Regions from separate parts of the Streptomyces sichuanensis genome, predicted to be linked through region 2. Evidence: riboswitches for the same ligand, from Rfam matches in the RefSeq annotation. Region 2 holds a riboswitch; the other holds the start of a gene.
What was found. Region 2 has a riboswitch for thiamine pyrophosphate ahead of LE181_RS14270 (thiamine ABC transporter substrate-binding protein). Riboswitches for the same ligand answer to the same signal wherever they lie in the genome.
Positions count from the first base shown of each region.

Region 1: linked by a shared signal. The riboswitch ahead of thiO (glycine oxidase ThiO) and the one ahead of LE181_RS14270 (thiamine ABC transporter substrate-binding protein) in region 2 are both predicted to bind thiamine pyrophosphate.

Region 1 covers NZ_JAIXMK010000147.1:1,132-10,131, reverse strand. The annotation lists gene LE181_RS28605 (TetR/AcrR family transcriptional regulator) at 1-67, shown strand, start outside; gene LE181_RS28600 (phytoene desaturase family protein) at 435-1,943, shown strand; gene LE181_RS28595 (DUF1129 domain-containing protein) at 1,987-2,961, opposite strand; gene metF (methylenetetrahydrofolate reductase [NAD(P)H]) at 3,001-3,918, opposite strand; gene thiE (thiamine phosphate synthase) at 4,083-4,745, opposite strand; gene LE181_RS28580 (Rv2175c family DNA-binding protein) at 4,837-5,202, opposite strand; gene LE181_RS28575 (NAD(P)/FAD-dependent oxidoreductase) at 5,339-6,565, opposite strand; TPP riboswitch at 6,740-6,852, shown strand; gene thiO (glycine oxidase ThiO) at 6,850-8,028, shown strand; gene thiS (sulfur carrier protein ThiS) at 8,025-8,249, shown strand; gene LE181_RS28560 (thiazole synthase) at 8,255-9,000, shown strand, end outside.
Region 2 covers NZ_JAIXMK010000038.1:22,888-31,887, forward strand. The annotation lists gene LE181_RS14250 (hypothetical protein) at 1-534, shown strand, start outside; gene LE181_RS14255 (DMT family protein) at 645-1,574, shown strand; gene LE181_RS14260 (ABC transporter ATP-binding protein) at 1,638-2,651, opposite strand; gene LE181_RS14265 (ABC transporter permease) at 2,652-4,265, opposite strand; gene LE181_RS14270 (thiamine ABC transporter substrate-binding protein) at 4,337-5,428, opposite strand; TPP riboswitch at 5,424-5,529, opposite strand; gene rlmN (dual-specificity RNA methyltransferase RlmN) at 5,562-6,671, opposite strand; gene LE181_RS14280 (phosphatidate cytidylyltransferase) at 6,856-7,968, opposite strand; gene frr (ribosome recycling factor) at 7,968-8,525, opposite strand; gene pyrH (UMP kinase) at 8,695-9,000, opposite strand, start outside.

The DNA.
Region 1 (9,000 bases), on a different contig from region 2:
GTCGATCGACGAGGTGCACTCGGCGCTCTCCCGGCTGCTGCAGGGGCGGGTGGGCGGCGGCCGCTAGGCCGCGTCCGCCCGCAGCACGTGCGGCGCCGTTCCGGTGCGGACCGATCCCCCTCGGTCCGCACCGGAACGGCGCTCCCCCGTGTTCCCCCGTATCTCCCCCGGGCCCCGTGGGGCCCCCGTACCCCCCGGTCGCGTCAGGGCCGCCGTGCCGTTCCGCCGCCCCGTGTCGGCGGTGCCGGCGCCGGCGTCCCTTCCGCGACCACCACTCTCCCTTCCGGACCGGTGCCGCCCCATCCGCGCACGTACTCATCTCGCGCCCTGAGTACGCGTACTCAGCCGTGGGCCCGCGCACCCGGACGGCCGGCGCCGGACGCGGCAGGGGCGCTGGTCGGGGGTTGTCGGTGGGGCCGGATAAAGTCGGGCGCATGGCACGGATTGCGGTGATCGGCGCCGGGATGGGCGCGATGGCAGCCGCTGCCCGGCTGGCCGTCGCGGGCCACCGGGTGGCGGTGTACGAGCGCGCGGGGACGTACGGCGGTGGCGTCGGCCGGCTCGCGCGGGACGGGTTCGTCTTCGACACGGGGCCGGGGCTGCTGCATCTGCCCGCCGTCTACCGCGACCTGTTCGTCAAGACGGGCAAGGAGTCGCTGGAGCAGAGCCTGGCCCTGTTCCAGGTCGACCCCGCGAGCCGGCATCTGTTCGCCGACGGAACGGACTTCTCCCTGCCCAACGCCTCGCGCGCCGGCGTCGTCGCGGCGCTGGACGGCGCCCTCGGCGCGGGCGCCGGCGAGAAGTGGAGCGAGCTGGTCAACCGGGCGCGCGAGGTGTGGGACGCCACGCGCCGCCCGCTGCTGGAGGAGCCGCTGCGGGCCGAGCGCACCGAGGCCCTGGGCGGCGATCCGTATCCGGCGGTGCGCCGGCGCGGGCTGTTCCGGCGGAACGCACCGGTGACGCTGGCGTCGGTCGCGGAGCGGGAGTTGCGCGACCCCCGCCTGGTGGCCCTGCTGGAGAGCCACGCCCTGGCCTACGGCCTCGACCCGCGCAGCGCCCCCGCGAGCGCGACGGTCCTGCCGTACATGGAGCAGACCTTCGGCAGCTGGTACGTCGGCGGGGGCCTGCGGGGCCTCGCGGACGCGCTGTACGAGCGGTGCGTGGCGCGCCGGGTGGAGTTCTCCTTCGGCGCCGAGGCCGTGGGCGTGGTGGAGAAGGACGGGCGCGCGGCCGGGGTGCGGCTGGCCGACGGCAGCGTGGCCGAGGCGGACATGGTGGTGGCCGGGGTCTCCCCCGGCCGGCTGGCGGCGCTCGCCCCGGGCGCGGCCGGGCCGCCGGCCGCCGGGGCGGCGCCGGTGCCGCCTAGCAGGTTCAGCGTCTTCCTGGCGCTCGGCGGGGCGCGCCCGGAGGGCACCGTGCACCGCACGGTGGTCCACGCGGGCGACCGGGCCGCCGAGTTGGCGGCGGTCTTCGGCACGGGGCCGGCCGGCGGCTACGGGCCGACGGTGACCGTCCTACGGCCGGACGACGCCGCCACGCGCCCGGACGACGGGCACGAGGCCGTGACGCTCACGGCCACGGTGGCGCCGCAGGGGCGGGTCGACTGGAGCGAGGAGCGGACGGCCGGTGCGTTCGCTGACCGGCTGGTGCAGGCCGCCGAGGCGGCGATACCGGGCCTGCGGGAACGGCTGCTGTGGCGGGAGGTGCGCACTCCGGCCGATGCGGAGGCGGCGACCGGCGCCGAGGGGGGCGGGGTGCCCGCGCCCGTACTGGCCGGGGGTGCGGGGGCGTTCCTGCGTCCCGGCAATCTCACGGACCTGCCCGGGCTCTACCGCGTGGGCGGCTTCGCCCATCCCGGCGGCGGGCTGGCCCACGCCGGGATGTCGGGAGCGCTGGTGGCCGGTCTGATCGTGGACGGCGCGGACTGGCGCGGCTCGCAGTGAGCCCCGGCACCGCCCCGCCGCCGGTGGCGGGGCGGCCCCGGCGTCAGTAGCGGTAGCGCTGTTCGTCGTAGCCGTTGCTGCCGGGGAGCTGCTGCGGCGGGTAGGGCTGCTGCTCGGCCGGGTTCGCCGGGTCGACGGGGTTGTTGGCGTCCCGCTGCTGCGGCACCCACACGCCGCCCGGCGGGGTGTCCATGTCGTACCCCTGCGAGGCGTAGGTCCCCGCGGTGTAGCCCCCGCCGCCGTACTGCTGCTGGGGGTAGGGCTGCTGCTGGCCGTAGGCGTCGTACTGCTCGTAGGCCGGGGAGCGGTTGCCGATGTACGGGTCGGAGTAGGACGCGTACTGCTGCTGGTCCTGCCCGTAGTCGAACTGGCCGGCGTAGCCGCCCTGGGCGGGCGCGCCCGCCGTTCCGGCCGTCTGCTCGCCGCCGCCGTACGTGCCGTAGGCGCCCGCCGGGTAGCCGGCGGAGTCGTAGCCGGTGGCCGGCGGGTGCTCGGCGGTCGGCTGCTGGGGCACGTTGGGCATGAGGTCGGTCACGCCGCCGTCCGCGGCGGGGACGGCCGGGACCGCGTCGGGCCCGGAGGCCGGGAGCGTCACGTCGGCCGCGGGGGCCGGTGCGGGGGACGCGGGGCGGTCGCCACCCCTGCGGCGCCGCCCGGCGCGTGACGTGGCGTCGGCCCGGCCCGTTGTGCCGCCCGCCTTCGCGGCCGCGGCGCCCCGGCCCTTCGTGGCGCCCGCCTTCCCGGCGTCGGCGCCCTCGTCGTCGGTGCGGCGCAGGGCCCAGCCGCGGGAGAAGCCCCGGCGGAAGGAGAGCGTGACGAAGGTCTGGCCCACCGCGAAGGCGATGGCGCCGACGACGATGACGGCCACGGACGGGATCACCACGCCCGCGACGACGCCGAGGAAGCCGACGAACGCGAGGAGCCGCCAGCGCAACCGCGCCTTGTACTGCAGCAGCACCTCGCCGAGCAGCCAGAGCGCGACGACCCCGAACGCGATGTAGAGGACCGTCCAGCCCATTAGCGCCCCTCTCGTGCGGCCGCCGTCGCCGGCCGGCCGTCAGGACCGCTGGTGCAGTCCCAGATTCTCGTAGATCTCCAACGTGGCCGTGGAGTGGTTCAGGGTAATGAAGTGCAACCCGGGAATCTCCTCGGCCATCAACCGGGCACACAGATCCGTCGCGTACTCGATTCCGATCGAGCGTACAGCGGCCGTGTCATCTTTCACCGCGAGGATCCTCTCCGCCAGGTCCGGGGGGAACGCCGCGTTGCTGAGCTGTGCGAATCGTTCAATTTGTCGCACATTGGTGACCGGCATGATTTCCGGAATGATCGGAGTGTCACACCCTGCTGCCGCTACGCGATCGCGGAGCCGGAGGTAGTCCTCGGGGTAGAAGAACATCTGGGTGATCGCGAAGTCGGCGCCGGCCCGGCATTTGTCGACGAAGTACCCGATGTCCGTCTCCCAGTCGCTGGACCGGGGGTGCATCTCGGGGAAGGCGGCGACGCCCACGCAGAAATCACCCGACTCCTTGATGAGCCGGACCAGGTCCGCGGCGTACTGCACGCCGTCCGGGTGGCGCACCCACTCGCCCATCGGGTCACCGGGCGGATCGCCGCGCAGCGCGAGCATGTTGCGGATGCCGACGTCGGCGTACTGGCCGATGACGTTGCGCAGTTCCGCCACGGAGTGGTTCACCGCGGTCAGGTGGGCGACGGGGGTGAGAGTGGTGTCGGTCGCGATGCGCTCCGTCGCCCGGACGGTGCCCTCGCGGGAGGAACCTCCGGCGCCGTAGGTCACGGAGACGAAGGTGGGCCCGACCGCCTCGATGCGCCGGATGGCGTTCCACAGCGTCCGCTCGCCCTTCGGCGTCCGCGGGGCCGCGAACTCGAAGGAGTACGAGCGCTCGCCGGAAGCCAGCAGGTCACGCACGGTGCGAGCGTGGTCCGTCCTGGTGGAGGCAGTACCAAGGGCCATACCGGCAAGTTAACCAGCGGGGCGGGCACCCCCCAAGCGACTTCGGCGATATGCCCGTTTCACCCACCTGCTGTTCACATACCGTCTCACTCTTCGGACGACGGCCCTGTCCTGCAACACTTCACGACCCCCGGCAGCCTCCCGGCAGAAGCCGCGGGCCGGTCCTAGCTGCCGGCCCCGGCGTACGCGCGGACCCGCCGGGCGAGCTGCGCGGCGGCCTCGCCCGGGTCGTCGGCCTCGGTGATGGCACGGACCACCACGACGCGGCGCGCGCCGGCCTCCAGCACCTCGTCCAGATTGCCGGCGTCGATCCCGCCGATGGCGAACCACGGGCGCACCGGCTCCAGCGACGCGGCGTAGCGCACCAGGTCCAGGCCCGGGGCGTGGCGGCCGGGCTTGGTGGGGGTCGGCCAGCAGGGGCCGGTGCAGAAGTAGTCCACGCCGGGCTCGGCGACGGCGGCGTCGACCTCCGCCTCGGCGTGCGTCGAGCGGCCGATCAGCACGTCCTCGCCGAGGAGGGCGCGGGCGGCGGGCACCGGCAGGTCGCCCTGGCCCAGGTGCAGCACGTGGGAGCCGGCGGCGTGCGCGACGTCCGCGCGGTCGTTGACGGCCAGGAGCCGGCCGTGGCGGCGGGCGGCCTCGGCGAAGACGGCGAGGTGCTCCAGCTCCTCCCCCGCCTCCATGCCCTTGTCGCGCAGCTGGACGACGTCCACGCCGGCGGCGAGGACGTCGTCGAGGAACTCCGGCAGGTCGCCCTGGCGCTTGCGCGCGTCGGTGCACAGGTACAGCCGGGCGTCGGCGAGCCGCTCGCGCGCGGTGACGGACATCGGGTGTCTCCCCCAAAGTCGGCGGCGTACGGGCCGGGGCGAGCCTGACGGCTGCCCCGGCCCGTACGCCGGACGGTTCACTTGCTCTCGGTCAGACGGCGAGCGCCTGGGCGCGGCGCTTTACCTCCGTGCCGCGATTCTCGCGCAGCGCCTGCGCGGGGGTGCCGGGCAGGGTGGGGTCGGGGGTGAAGAGCCACTCCAGCATTTCCTCGTCGCTGAAGCCGTCGTCCCGCAGCAGCGTCAAGGTCCCGGCCAGGCCCTTGACCACCTTGCCCTCGCCGATGAAGTCGGCGGGCACCATGAGCACTCGGTTCTCGCCACGGCGCACGGCGATCAGCTGGCCTTCCTTGACCAGCTGCCGGACGCGCGTCACCTCCACGTCGAGCTTTTCGGCGATGTCGGGGAGGTTGAGCCAGGCGGGGACGAGAGCATCGATCTTTGCGTCAATCTCGGTCACGGGACAAGCCTGCCATCCGGGACTGACAGCCGGTAGCCGGGTTGACCCGAGCCGGGCCGGGAACCCCGCCGGACGTCACCCCACCGGCCGCGCGGAGCCGGGCCGGAGCCGGGCCGGAGCCGGGCCGGAGCCCGGGTCAGAGCGCCGCGGACTTCAGTGGAACGGAGGCGTCCGCGGCCCTGGCCCGGTCGATGGCGGCGCCCTTCTCGATGAGCTTGCGCCCCTGGGCCAGGTCGCGGGGCCGCCCCACGGCCAGCAGGGCCACCAGGACGCCCGAGCGCAGCCAGCACACCGTCCAGGCCGCTCCGGTGGGGTCGCCGCGCCACAGGAGCTCGTCGGCGGCTCCGTGGTGGCCCGCGTACTGCACGAAGCGCCCGAACTGCTCGGACCAGAAGTACGGCACCGGGTCGTAGACGGGCCCCTCGGCCGGGCCGTGGACGATGTTCTCGGCGACGGTCCGCGGGCCCTGCAGGGCGTTGTCCCAGTGGTGCACCAGCAGCCGCTCCCCGTAGCGGGCCGAGGGGAAGGAGGAGCAGTCGCCGACCGCGTAGACGTCGGGCAGGGAGGTGCGCAGCCGGTCGTCGGTGACGACGGAACGGTCCGGCGCGAGCTCGATGCCCGAGCCGGCCAGCCAGCCGGTGGCCGGACGGGCGCCGATGCCGACGACCACCGCGTCCGCGGGCAGGCGCCTGCCGTCGGCCAGGAGCACCGCGCCGGGCTCCACGGCGGCCACCTGCGCGCCGGTGAGCAGCTGCGCGCCGCTGTGGGCGTACCACTGCGCCATGTGGGTGGCGACCTCGGCCGGCATGGCGCCCGCCAGCGGCCGGTCGGCGGCCTCGACGACGGTCACCCGGCAGCCGGCCTCCCGGGCGGCGGTCGCGAACTCCGCACCGATCCAGCCGGCGCCGACGGCGACGATGTCGCGCTGCTGGGCCAGCAGCGGGCGCAGCCGCTCGGCGTCGTCCACGGTGCGCAGCACGTGGACGCCGGGCAGGCCCTCGCTGCCGGGCAGGACGAGGGGCTCGGCGCCGGTGGCGATGACCAGCAGGTCGTACGGGACGGGTCCCTGCTGCGTGTCGAGGACGTGCTCGGCGGCGCGCAGCCCGGTGGCCTCCACGCCGAGCCGCAGGTCGATGCCGAGCGAGTCGAAGTCCACCTCGAAGGCGGATCCCTCCGCCCGTCCGAGGAGCACGGCCTTGGACAGGGGCGGCCGGTCGTAGGGCTGGTGGGGCTCGGCGCCCAGCAGGGAGATCGCGCCGTCCCAGCCCTGCTCGCGCAGGGCGACGGCGGTCTGCACCCCGGCCATGCCGGCGCCGACGATGACGACGCGCCGGCCACTGGAGGTGTTCGTCTGCTCGCTCACCCGGTCAACTCTAGGACGGCGGGCCGCGTCCGCCGGAGCACCGCGTGCCGAGACCTCTGACACAGCGTCACTGCACTGGCGGGCGTCACACCCGCCGCACGGGTGTCGCACCGGCCGCCCGCCGGGTGCGGACGCCCTTCCGGCCGGTCCGCGGCGCGTACTAGGGTGGCCGTTGCACGCACTCGCGGGAGCCCGGACGCACCGGGCTGAGAGGGAGGCTGGACGGCCTCCGACCGTACGAACCTGATCCGGGTCATGCCGGCGAAGGGAGGGGCTGGAAGCCCATGCACGCGCATCGCACTCCTGCGCAGCACACTTGCGACGTCCTCGTCATCGGCGGGGGCGTCATCGGCCTGGTCGTGGCCTGGCGGGCCGCCCAGCGCGGCCTGCGCACGGCCGTGGCCGACCCGGCGCCCGGCGGCGGGGCCGCCCGGGTGGCGGCCGGGATGCTCGCCGCCGTGACCGAGCTGCACTACGGCGAGCAGACGCTGCTGGCCCTCAATCTGGCCTCGGCGCGGCGCTACCCGGCGTTCACGGCGGAGCTGGAGGAGGCCAGCGGCCGGGACACCGGCTACCGCGCCTGCGGCACGCTGGCCGTCGCGCTCGACGCCGACGACCGGGCGCACCTGCGGGAGCTGCACGCCCTGCAGCAGCGCTCCGGTCTGGACGCACAGTGGCTGACCGGACGCGAGTGCCGCCGCCTGGAGCCGATGCTGGCGCCGGGCGTGCGCGGCGGGCTGCGGGTGGACGGCGACCACCAGACCGACCCCCGGCGGCTGGCCCAAGCCCTGCTGACGGCCTGTGAGCGGGCCGGGGTGGTCTTCCACCGCTCGGAGGCGGCGCGGGCGGTGCTCGCCCGGGGCCGGGCCGCCGGAGCGGAGCTCGCGGACGGCACCCGCGTCGCGGCCGGGCAGACCGTTCTGGCGGCGGGCAGCCTCAGCGGCCGCCTCGCGGGCCTGCCCGAGGAGGTGCTGCCGCCGGTCCGCCCGGTCAAGGGCCAGATCCTGCGGCTGCGCGTGCCGCGCTCGCACCGGCCGTTCCTGTCCCGGACCGTGCGCGCGGTCGTGCGCGGCGGGCCGGTGTACCTGGTGCCGCGGGAGAACGGCGAGCTGGTGGTCGGCGCGACGACCGAGGAGCTCGGCTGGGACACCACCGTGACGGCGGGCGGGGTCTACGAGCTGCTGCGCGACGCCCACGAGCTGGTGCCCGGCATCACCGAGCTGCCGCTGGTGGAGACCCTCGCCGGGCTGCGCCCCGGCTCGCCCGACAACGCCCCGCTGCTGGGACCGACCGAGGTGCCGGGCCTCCTCGCGGCCACCGGGCACCACCGCAACGGCGTGCTGCTCACCCCCGTCACCGGAGACGTGATGGCCGAGGTGCTCGCCACCGGCCGGCTGCCGGACGAGGCCCGCCCCTTCTCCCCCCGCCGCTTCACCACAGCACTCCAGGAGCAGTCCGCATGACCGGCAGCGAAGTCGCCCTCCACACCATCAGCGTCAACGGGGAGCACCGCGCCGTCCCCGCGGGAACGACCCTCGACGGGCTCGTCGCCACGCTCACCAGCGCGCACAGCGGCGTCGCCGCGGCCGTCAACGAGGCGGTCGTGCCGCGCGGCCAGTGGCAGGTCACCACGCTCGGGGACGGCGACCGGATCGAGGTCCTCACCGCGGTGCAGGGGGGCTGACCGACATGGCGGACGATCTGCTCACCATCGCCGACACGCCCTTCACCTCCCGGCTGATCATGGGGACGGGCGGCGCCCCCAGCCTCGACGTCCTCGAACGGGCCCTGCTGGCCTCGGGCACCGAGCTGACCACGGTCGCCATGCGCCGCCTCGACGCCACCGTGCGCGGCTCGGTGCTCTCCGTCCTGGACCGGCACGGCATCCGGGTGCTGCCGAACACGGCCGGCTGCTTCACGGCGGGCGAGGCCGTGCTCACCGCCCGGCTGGCCCGCGAGGCGCTCGGCACGGACTGGGTCAAGCTGGAGGTGATCGCCGACGAGCGCACCCTGCTGCCCGACCCCATCGAGCTGCTGGACGCGGCCGAGATCCTGGTGGACGACGGCTTCACGGTGCTGCCGTACACCAACGACGATCCGGTGCTGGCCCGCAAGCTGGAGGACGTCGGCTGTGCGGCGATCATGCCGCTGGGCGCCCCGATCGGCTCCGGCCTCGGCATCCGCAACCCGCACAACTTCCAGCTGATCACCGAGCGCGCGGGCGTCCCGGTGATCCTGGACGCGGGCGCGGGCACCGCCTCGGACGCCGCGCTGGCCATGGAGCTGGGCTGCGCGGCCGTGATGCTGGCCTCGGCGGTCACGCGCGCCCAGGAGCCGGTGACGATGGCGGAGGCCATGCGGCACGCGGTGGAGGCGGGCCGGCTGGCCCACCGGGCGGGACGGATCCCCCGCCGGCACTTCGCCGAGGCGTCGTC
Region 2 (9,000 bases):
CTGCTGGCCCTGCCCGGCCAGGAGGGCGGCGCCTCCCCCGGCCTCCTGGCCGGCTGGCTGCTCGCCTCCTTCGGTCTGGTGCTGGCCGGTCCCGGGCTCATCCACGGGTGCGGCGCGCTGCTGGCGGCCGGGCGGCCCGGGGCCGTGCGGCTGCTGGCCGGGCGGATACTGCAGGACGCCGCGGTGCGCCTCGGCCGGCCGCTGGGGGTGCTGTGCGCGGTCGCCGCGGGCGCGCTGGCGGCCCTGGAGCTGTACGGCCCGGCGGGGGCGCACACCGGCCCCCGCCCGTTCGGGCCGCTGACCGGGCTCGGCGCGGCGGTCGTGATGGCCTGTGTGACGGCCACGGTGATCACCGCCGCCCTCGACACCCGGGTGTCCCGGGCCGGGACCAACGACGCCCTGGCGCGGCTGGGCGTTCCGGCCTCCGTGATGCGCGGGGCGGTGGCGGTGCGCACCGGCGCGCTGCTGGCCGTGCTCGCCCCGCTGACCTGGCTGATCGCCGAGCTCACCACCCTGCCGCTCACCCGTTCTTGACCAGTTCTTGACCCAAGGCAACTCCGGCGCCGAAAAGTACGTCTGCTTCAAAAGGCAGGACTACGTCCGCTGCATCAGCACGACGGACTATCAGGCGAACGGAGCTATTGGTGATCATCGGCCTTGTCACGGCTGTCGCGGCCTCGGCGTGTTACGGCACAGGATCGGTCCTCCAGGCCGTGGGGTCGCGCAAGTCGGCCCAGCGGGAGGCCGCCAGGGGTGCGTCCGCCGCGGGCACCACCCAGCACGGCGGCCCCAGCCTGTCGTCCACCGCGAAGGCGGCGGTGACCTGGGAGTTCATGGTCGGCACCGTCCTGGACTTCGTGGGCTTCGCGCTCGGCGCGCTGGCCGCCCGGATGCTGCCGCTCTTCCTCTCCCAGACGGTGATCAGCGCCAACCTCATCGTCACCGCCCTGCTGAGCGTCAAGCTGCTCGGCATCCGGCTGAACCGCAAGGAGTGGATGTCGATCGGCGTGGTCTGCGCGGCGCTGGTGCTGCTGGCGACCGCCGCGGGCCACGAGGGCAGCGGCGAGGCCGCCCGGTCCACGCACTGGTGGCTGCTGGCCATCACCGTCGTGCTGATGGGCGGCGGCTGGATAGCCGTCCACTTCCTCGGCTCGAAGGCCGCGATCCTGGCCGGTCTGCTCTCCGGCCTCGGCTTCGGCGCCATCGGTGTGGGCGTGCGCATCCTCGACGGCATCGACCCGTTCGACCTGCCCACGATGCTCGCGGACCCGGCGTTCTACGCCATCTTCATCGCCGGCGGCGTCGGCATGTACCTGCACACCGTGGCCCTGCAGATCGGCTCCGTCAACGGCGCCACCGCCGCGCTCGTCGTCGGTGAGACGGTGCTGCCCGGCATCATCGGCGTGGTCTGGCTGGGCGACACCTCCCGGGCGGGCTTCGCGTGGATGGCCGTCCTCGGCTTCCTGCTGGCCGTCGCCGGTGCGGTGGCCGTGGCCTGGTTCGGCGAACCGGACGCCCACTCGGCCGCCCCGGCGGGCGACGTGAAGGAGCCGGAGCCGACGGCCGTCAGCTGAGCGGACACCGGACGGGCCGGCCATCCGGCCCGTCCCATGGCACCTCCCGGCCGTCGCGGTGGCTCAGGGGAGGACGACCACCTCGTCGGGCGCGAACCCGACGCCCACGTCGGCGCCGACCTCCGGCGCCTCACGCAATCCGCACGCCGCCTCCAGCTCCGGCCCGCTCCCGGGCCGCAACCGCACCACCACGTGGTCCCCGCGGAACGTCCGGGCCGTGACCGTGCACGCCAGCCCCTCGCCCGCCGTCAGCCGCACCCCGGCGGGCCGGACGAGCAGACGCCCGTCCCCCTGCCGCGACCCGGCGGGCACCGGCAGCACGCCCCAGGGCGTCTGCGCGCGCTCGCCGCGCACCGTCGCCTCGACCACGTTGTCGAAGCCGAGGAAGCGCGCCACGAACTCCGACGCGGGCCGCCGCCACACCTCCAGCGGGGTCCCGGCCTGGGCGATGTGCCCGTCGCGCATCACCACCACCCGGTCGGCGAGCGCGAACGCCTCGCCCTGGTCGTGGGTGACCGCCAGCACCGTCGTCCCCAGCCGGCCGAAGAGCGAGCGCAGCTCCACCACGAGCCGTTCGCGCAGGCTCCGGTCCAGCTGCCCCAGCGGCTCGTCGAGCATCAGCAGCCGCGGCTCGGGGGCCAGCGCCCGCGCCAGGGCGACGCGCTGCTGCTCGCCGCCCGACAGGGCCCCGACCGGCCGGCGCTGCGCGCCCGGCAGGCCCACCAGCTCCAGCAGCTCGGCGACCCGGCGGGCCGACTCCGCGCGCCCGGTCCCGCGCATGCGCAGTCCGAAGGCGACGTTTCCGGCCACGTCCCGCTGCGGGAAGAGCTGGTGGTCCTGGAACATCAGGCCCACCCCGCGGCGGTGCGTGGGCACCGCGCTCTGGTCCTTGCCTGCCAGGAGCACCCGTCCGGCGTCCGCCCGCTGAAGGCCGGCCACGACGCGCAGCAGCGTGGACTTGCCGCTGCCGCTGGGCCCGAGGACGCACACGGTCTCGTGCTCGGCGACGGCGAGGTCGACGGCGTCCAGCACCGGGCGCTCGCCGAAGCGGACGGTCACCTCTTCGAGGCGCAGCATCTAGAACTCTCCCGTACGGTCGGTGCGCAAGCGCTCCAGCACCAGCAGCGCCGCCGCGCACACCAGCATCAGGATCGTGCTGAGGGCCATCGCCTGCCCGTAGGTGAGCGCCCCGGGGCGGCCCAGCAGCCGGGCCACGGCCACCGGCAGGGTGGGACTGTCGGGCCGGGCGATGAAGACGGTCGCCCCGAACTCGCCCAGGGACACGGCGAACGCGAAGCCCGCCGCGACCGCGAGCGCCCGCCCGACCAGGGGCAGGTCCACCTCGCGCCACGCCCGCAGCGGCGAGGCGCCGAGGACGGCGGCCGCCTCGCGCAGCCGGACGTCCACCGCGCGCAGCACCGGCAGCATGGTGCGGACGACGAACGGCACGCCCACCAGCGCCTGCGCCAGCGGCACCAGGATCCACGAGGTGCGCAGGTCCAGCGGCGGCTCGTCGAGGGCGATGAGGAAGCCGAAGCCGACGGTGACGGCCGAGGTGCCCAGCGGCAGCATCAGCAGCGCGTCGAAGCCCCGGACGAGCCGGCCCTCCCGGTGGGTCAGGGCCGCCGCGGCCAGGCCGCCGACTACCACCGCGACGGCGGTGGCGGCGAGTGCGTACGCCAGGGAATTGCCGATGGCCTCCAGGGGGGCGACGACGAACGTGCCGCCGTTGTCGCCGGCCGAGGCGAGGGCCCGGTAGAAGGTCAGGCCGTACCCGTCGGGGCCGTCGAAGGAGCGCAGGACGAGCACCACGAGGGGGACGAGCACGAGGAGGGTGACGACGGCCAGGACGGACGCCAGCAGGGCCCACTGGGCCGCGCCCTGCGGGCGGCGGGCGGTGCGCGCGGCGTCGACGAGCCTCAGCGTCGCCTCGCGGCGCCGGACCGTCCAGGCGTGCACGCCCAGCAGCGCGGCCACGGCCGCGAACTGCACGAGGGTGAGGACGGCGGCCGTGGGCAGGTCGAGGAGCTGCGCGGTCTGCTGGTAGATCTCCACCTCCAGTGTGGCGTAGCGCGGCCCGCCGAGGATCTGGACGACGCCGAAGGAGGTGAAGGTGAACAGGAAGACCATCAGGGCCGCGGCGGCCACGGCCGGCCCCAGGGCGGGCAGGGTCACCCGCCGCCAGGCGGCCAGGCGGCCGGCGCCCAGGACGCGGGCGGCCTCCTCCTGCCGGGGGTCGAGCTGGGCCCACAGCCCGCCGACGGTCCGCACGACCACGGCGTAGTTGAAGAAGACGTGGGCGAGGAGGATCGCCCAGACCGTGGTGTCCAGCCGCACGCCCCACAGCTCGTCGAGCAGCCCGCCGCGGCCCAGCAGCGCCAGGAACGCCGAGCCGACGACGACCGTCGGCAGGACGAACGGGACGGTGACCAGAGCCCGCAGCAGCTGCTTGCCGGGGAAGTCGAAGCGCGCGAAGACGTACGCGCCGGGGAGCGCGAGCAGGAGCGTGAGCGCGGTGGAGGCGGCGGCCTGCCAGGTGGTGAACCACAGGACGTGGCCGATGCGGGGATCGGTGACGACCTCGCCGACGCGGGCGAACTGCCAGCTGCCGCCGTCCTTCAGGCCGCGCGAGACGATCGAGGCGACGGGGTAGGCGAAGAAGACGCCGAAGAAGGCGAGCGGCACGGCCATCAGGCCGAGCCGCGTCGCCGTCCGCCGCCGCCCACCCGGGCGGACGGCGGCGCGCGGTGGCGTGGCAGGGCCTACTTCAGGACGAGCGAGGACCATTCCTTGACCCACTGGTCGCGGTTCTTGGCGATCTTCTCGGGGGCGAGCGTCGCGGGCTTGTCGATCTGCGCGCCGTACTTGGTGAAGACCTCGGGCAGCTTGGCGTCCTGGCTGACGGGCTTGACGAACATCTGCAGCGGCATGTCCTCCTGGAAGGTTTCGCCCAGCATGAAGTCGATCAGGGCCTTGCCGCCCTCGGTGTTCTTGGCGCCCTTCAGCAGGCCCGCGAACTCGGTCTGCCGGAAGCACGTGCCGGTCGCCACGCCCGTCGGGCCCTCCTGCGGCTCCGGCTTCACGCCGAGCACCTCGGCGGGCGGGCTGGAGGCGTAGGAGACGACGAGGGGCCGGTCGCCCTTGGCCTTCCTGCCCGCGGCGGAACCGGAGAAGCGGTCGTTGTACGCCTGCTCCCAGCCGTCGACGACCTCGACGCCATTGTCCTTGAGCTTCTTCCAGTAGTCCTTCCACCCGTCGTCGCCGTACTGGGCGACGGTGGCGAGCTGGAAGGCCAGCCCCGGGGAGGACGTCGCGGCGTTCTCGGTGACCAGGAGGTTCTTGTACTCCGGCTTGACCAGGTCGTCGAAGGACTGCGGCGGGGTCAGCTTGTGGTCGGCGAAGTAGGCACGGTCGTAGTTGACGCAGATCTCGCCGGTGTCGACGGGCGTCACGCGGTGCTCGCCGGCGTCGGCCTGGAACTCCCGCGGCACCCGGTCCAGGCCCTTGGCCTCGTACGGGGCGAAGAGGTCCTTGTCGAGTGCCCGGGAGAGCAGGGTGTTGTCGACGCCGAAGAAGACGTCGCCCTGCGGGTGGCTCTTGGAGAGGATCGCCTGGTTGACGGCCCGGCCGGCGTCACCGCTCTTGAGGACCTTGACCGTGTAGCCGGTCTTCTCGGTGAACTCCTTGAGCACGGCCTCCGAGGCGACGAAGGAGTCGTGGGAGACGAGGGTGACGGTCTTGCCACCGGACTCCCCCGAGCCCTTGTCGTCGGAGCTGCCGCAGGCGGCCAGGGCGGGCACGCCCAGCGCAAGGGCGGCGGTCGCGCCCAGGGCACGCCGAAGGATGGTGTTCATGGTGGTGCTGACTCCCTACGCCGGTACTAACCGGATCAGGTCCGAGGGTCTGCGGGCCGTGCCGCACTCTCAGCGCTCGCTGCGCTCCCCTGTCGGATTGTTCATTTGTGCGAAGTGATGCAGGTGGACAGTATCAGCGCTCGGTGGCGGCCAGCTGGCCGCAGGCCCCGTCGATCTCCTGGCCTCGCGTGTCACGGACGGTGACCGGCACGCCGTGCGCGGCGATCGCCGCGACGAAGGCCCGCTCGTCCTCCGGCCGGGAGGCCGTCCACTTCGAGCCGGGGGTGGGGTTGAGCGGGATGAGGTTGACGTGCACCCGCTTGCCCTTGAGCAGCCGGCCGAGCAGGTCACCGCGCCACGCCTGGTCGTTGATGTCGCGGATCAGGGCGTACTCGATGGAGATCCGGCGGCCGGACTTCTCCGCGTACTCCCAGGCGGCGTCCAGGACCTCGCGGACCTTCCAGCGGGTGTTGACCGGCACGAGGGTGTCGCGCAGCTCGTCGTCCGGCGCGTGCAGCGACACGGCGAGGCGGCACTTGAAGCCCTCGTCGGCGAAGCGGTGCATCGCCGGGACGAGGCCGACGGTGGAGACGGTGATGCCGCGCTGCGACAGGCCCAGGCCGTCGGGCTCGGGGTCGGTGAGGCGGCGGATGGCGCCGACGACGCGCTTGTAGTTGGCCAGCGGCTCGCCCATGCCCATGAAGACGATGTTGGACAGCCGGGCGGGGCCGCCCGGCACCTCGCCGTCGCGCAGGGCGCGCATGCCGTCGACGATCTGGTGGACGATCTCGGCCGTGGACAGGTTGCGGTCCAGGCCCGCCTGGCCGGTGGCGCAGAACGGGCAGTTCATGCCGCAGCCGGCCTGGGAGCTGATGCACATGGTGACCCGGTCGGGGTAGCGCATCAGGACCGACTCGACGAGCTTGCCGTCGTGCAGGCGCCAGAGGGTCTTGCGGGTGGTGTCGTCGTCGCACGAGATGTGCCGCACGACACTCATCAGCTCCGGCAGCAGTTCGCCCGCGAGCTTCTCGCGGGCGGCGGCCGGGATGTCCGTCCAGGTGGCCGGGTCGTGCGCGTACCGGGCGAAGTAGTGCTGGGACAGCTGCTTCGCGCGGAACGGCTTCTCGCCGATCGCGGCGACCGCCTCGCGACGCTCGGCGGGGCTGAGGTCGGCGAGGTGCCGCGGGGGCAGCTTGGCACCGCGGGGGGCGACGAACGTCAGTTCTCCAGGCGCGGGGGCCATGAGCGGAAACTCCTCATTGCGACGAGAGCGGATGATCTCCGCTGTCGCGGAGCCAGCGGCAGGACGATGCCGGAACCCGGAGATCTCACACGGGGCACCCCCGCGGGCGCGGGGCCGGAAAAGGGCCCGCCGCGCAGCGACGAGCCCTTCCAGGGTACCTGGCACGGATCCAGGCCGAATCGATCTAGGCGGAGCCCACGAACGCGACCATCAGCAGCCACACCACCGGAGCGGTCGGCAGCAGCGAGTCCAGCCGGTCCATGATCCCGCCGTGGCCGGGGAGCAGGGCGCCCATGTCCTTGATGCCCAGGTCCCGCTTGATCATGGATTCGCCGAGGTCGCCCAGGGTGGCGCTGACGGCGACCGCGAGGCCCAGCAGCAGACCCTGCCACCACACGCCGTCGTCGATCAGGTACTGCATGCACAGGGCGCCCGCCACCATCGCGAACGCCACCGCGCCGAGCAGGCCCTCGCGCGTCTTGCCGGGGCTGATGCGCGGGGCGAGCTTGTGCTTGCCGAAGCGCCAGCCGACCGCGTAGGCGCCGGTGTCGCTGACGACCGTCAGGACGAGGAACGTCAGCACCCGCCAGGCGCCGTCGCCGGCCGCGAGCATCAGCGCCACGAAGGTCGCGAGGAACGGCACGTAGAACGCCGCGAAGATGCCGGCCGTGACGTCCTTGAGGTAGTCGTCCGGCGGCTCCGTCATCCGCCACACGAGCACGGCGAGCGCGGTGAAGGCCATGGCCACCCACGCGCCCTCGGGCCCGTTGACGTAGCCGGCCACCGTCATCGCGGCCCCGCCGATGGCGAGCGGCACCAGCGGGGCCTTGATGGCCTTGCGCTCGGCGAGCCGGGACGTCAGCTCCCACAGCCCGACCACCACGGCGACGACGATCACGCCGAGGAAGACGGGCTTGTAGATGAACAGGGAGGCGAGGATGACGGCCCCGAGGCCCACGCCGACCCCTATCGCGGCCCGCAGATCGCGGCCCGCGCTCTTCTTGGCCTTGGCCCCCTGGGGGGCGGCAGGCTCCTGCGGCCGGATGTCGGGCTCCTGTTCATCGCGGAACAGGGGGCCGCCGATGTGCGCGGCCCCCTGCTCACGGTCGGCTCCGTCGTCCTGGTATCCGCCTGCTCCGGGCACAATGGGCATGGGGCGAGTCTGCGCCGCGGCGCCCCCCTCGTGCAGAGGACCCGCCGGTGGGGGTCCTTCCCAGCCGTGGAGGGGGGAAGGACCCTGGTCGGTGACTCCCCAGCTACCGGCGCGCGGCGGGGCTCCCCAGGATGCGTCGTTCATCAGACCTCAAGCAGCTCGGCTTCCTTGTGCTTGAGCAGCTCGTCCACCTGCGCGACGTACTTCGCGGTGGTGTCGTCGAGCTCCTTCTCCGCGCGGCGCACCTCGTCCTCGCCGGACTCCTTGTCCTTGACGAGCTTGTCGAGGGCGTCCTTCGCCTTGCGGCGGACGGAGCGGATCGAGACCTTGGCGTCCTCGGCCTTGGTCTTGGCGACCTTGACGTACTCGCGGCGGCGCTGCTCGGTGAGCTCCGGGAACGTCACCCGGATGATGTTGCCGTCGTTGCTCGGGTTGACGCCGAGGTCGGAGTCGCGGATCGCCTGCTCGATGTTGCGCAGGGCGCTCTTGTCGAACGGCGTGACCACGGCCATGCGCGGCTCGGGCACCGAGAACGACGCCAGCTGGTTGATGGGCGTCAGCGCACCGTAGTAGTCCGCCACGATCTTGTTGAACATCGCCGGGTGCGCACGCCCGGTGCGGATCGCCGCGAAGTCCTCCTTGGCGACCACAACGGCCTTCTCCATCTTCTCCTCGGCTTCGAGGAGGATCTCTTCGATCACCACTTGCTCCTGGTGTTATCAGTAAGCAGAGCCTCGCCCCTGCGCGCGTCTTCTCCTGCACGGTGTCCGACCGGCAGGCGGTTGTCCATCCCCGTGCCGAGGTCTTCCCGCGGCAGCGAGTTGCCGTCGGTGGCACCTCGGGTGCTCACCATGGACGGCGTTGCGGGTCTCAGTCCCGCGTGGCCTGGTCGCTCACGAGCGTGCCGATCTTCTCACCCTTCACCGCACGCGCGATGTTGCCCTCGGCCAGCAGCTCGAAGACCAGGATCGGCAGCTTGTTGTCCATGCACAGGCTGATGGCGGTGGCGTCGGCGACCTTCAGGCCGCGGGCGAGCACCTCGCCGTACTCCAGGGCGTCGAACTTCACCGCGTCGGGGTTCTTCTTGGGGTCGGAGTCGTAGATCCCGTCGACGCCGTTCTTGCCCATGAGGATCGCCTCGGCGTGGATCTCCAGGGCGCGCTGGGCGGCGGTGGT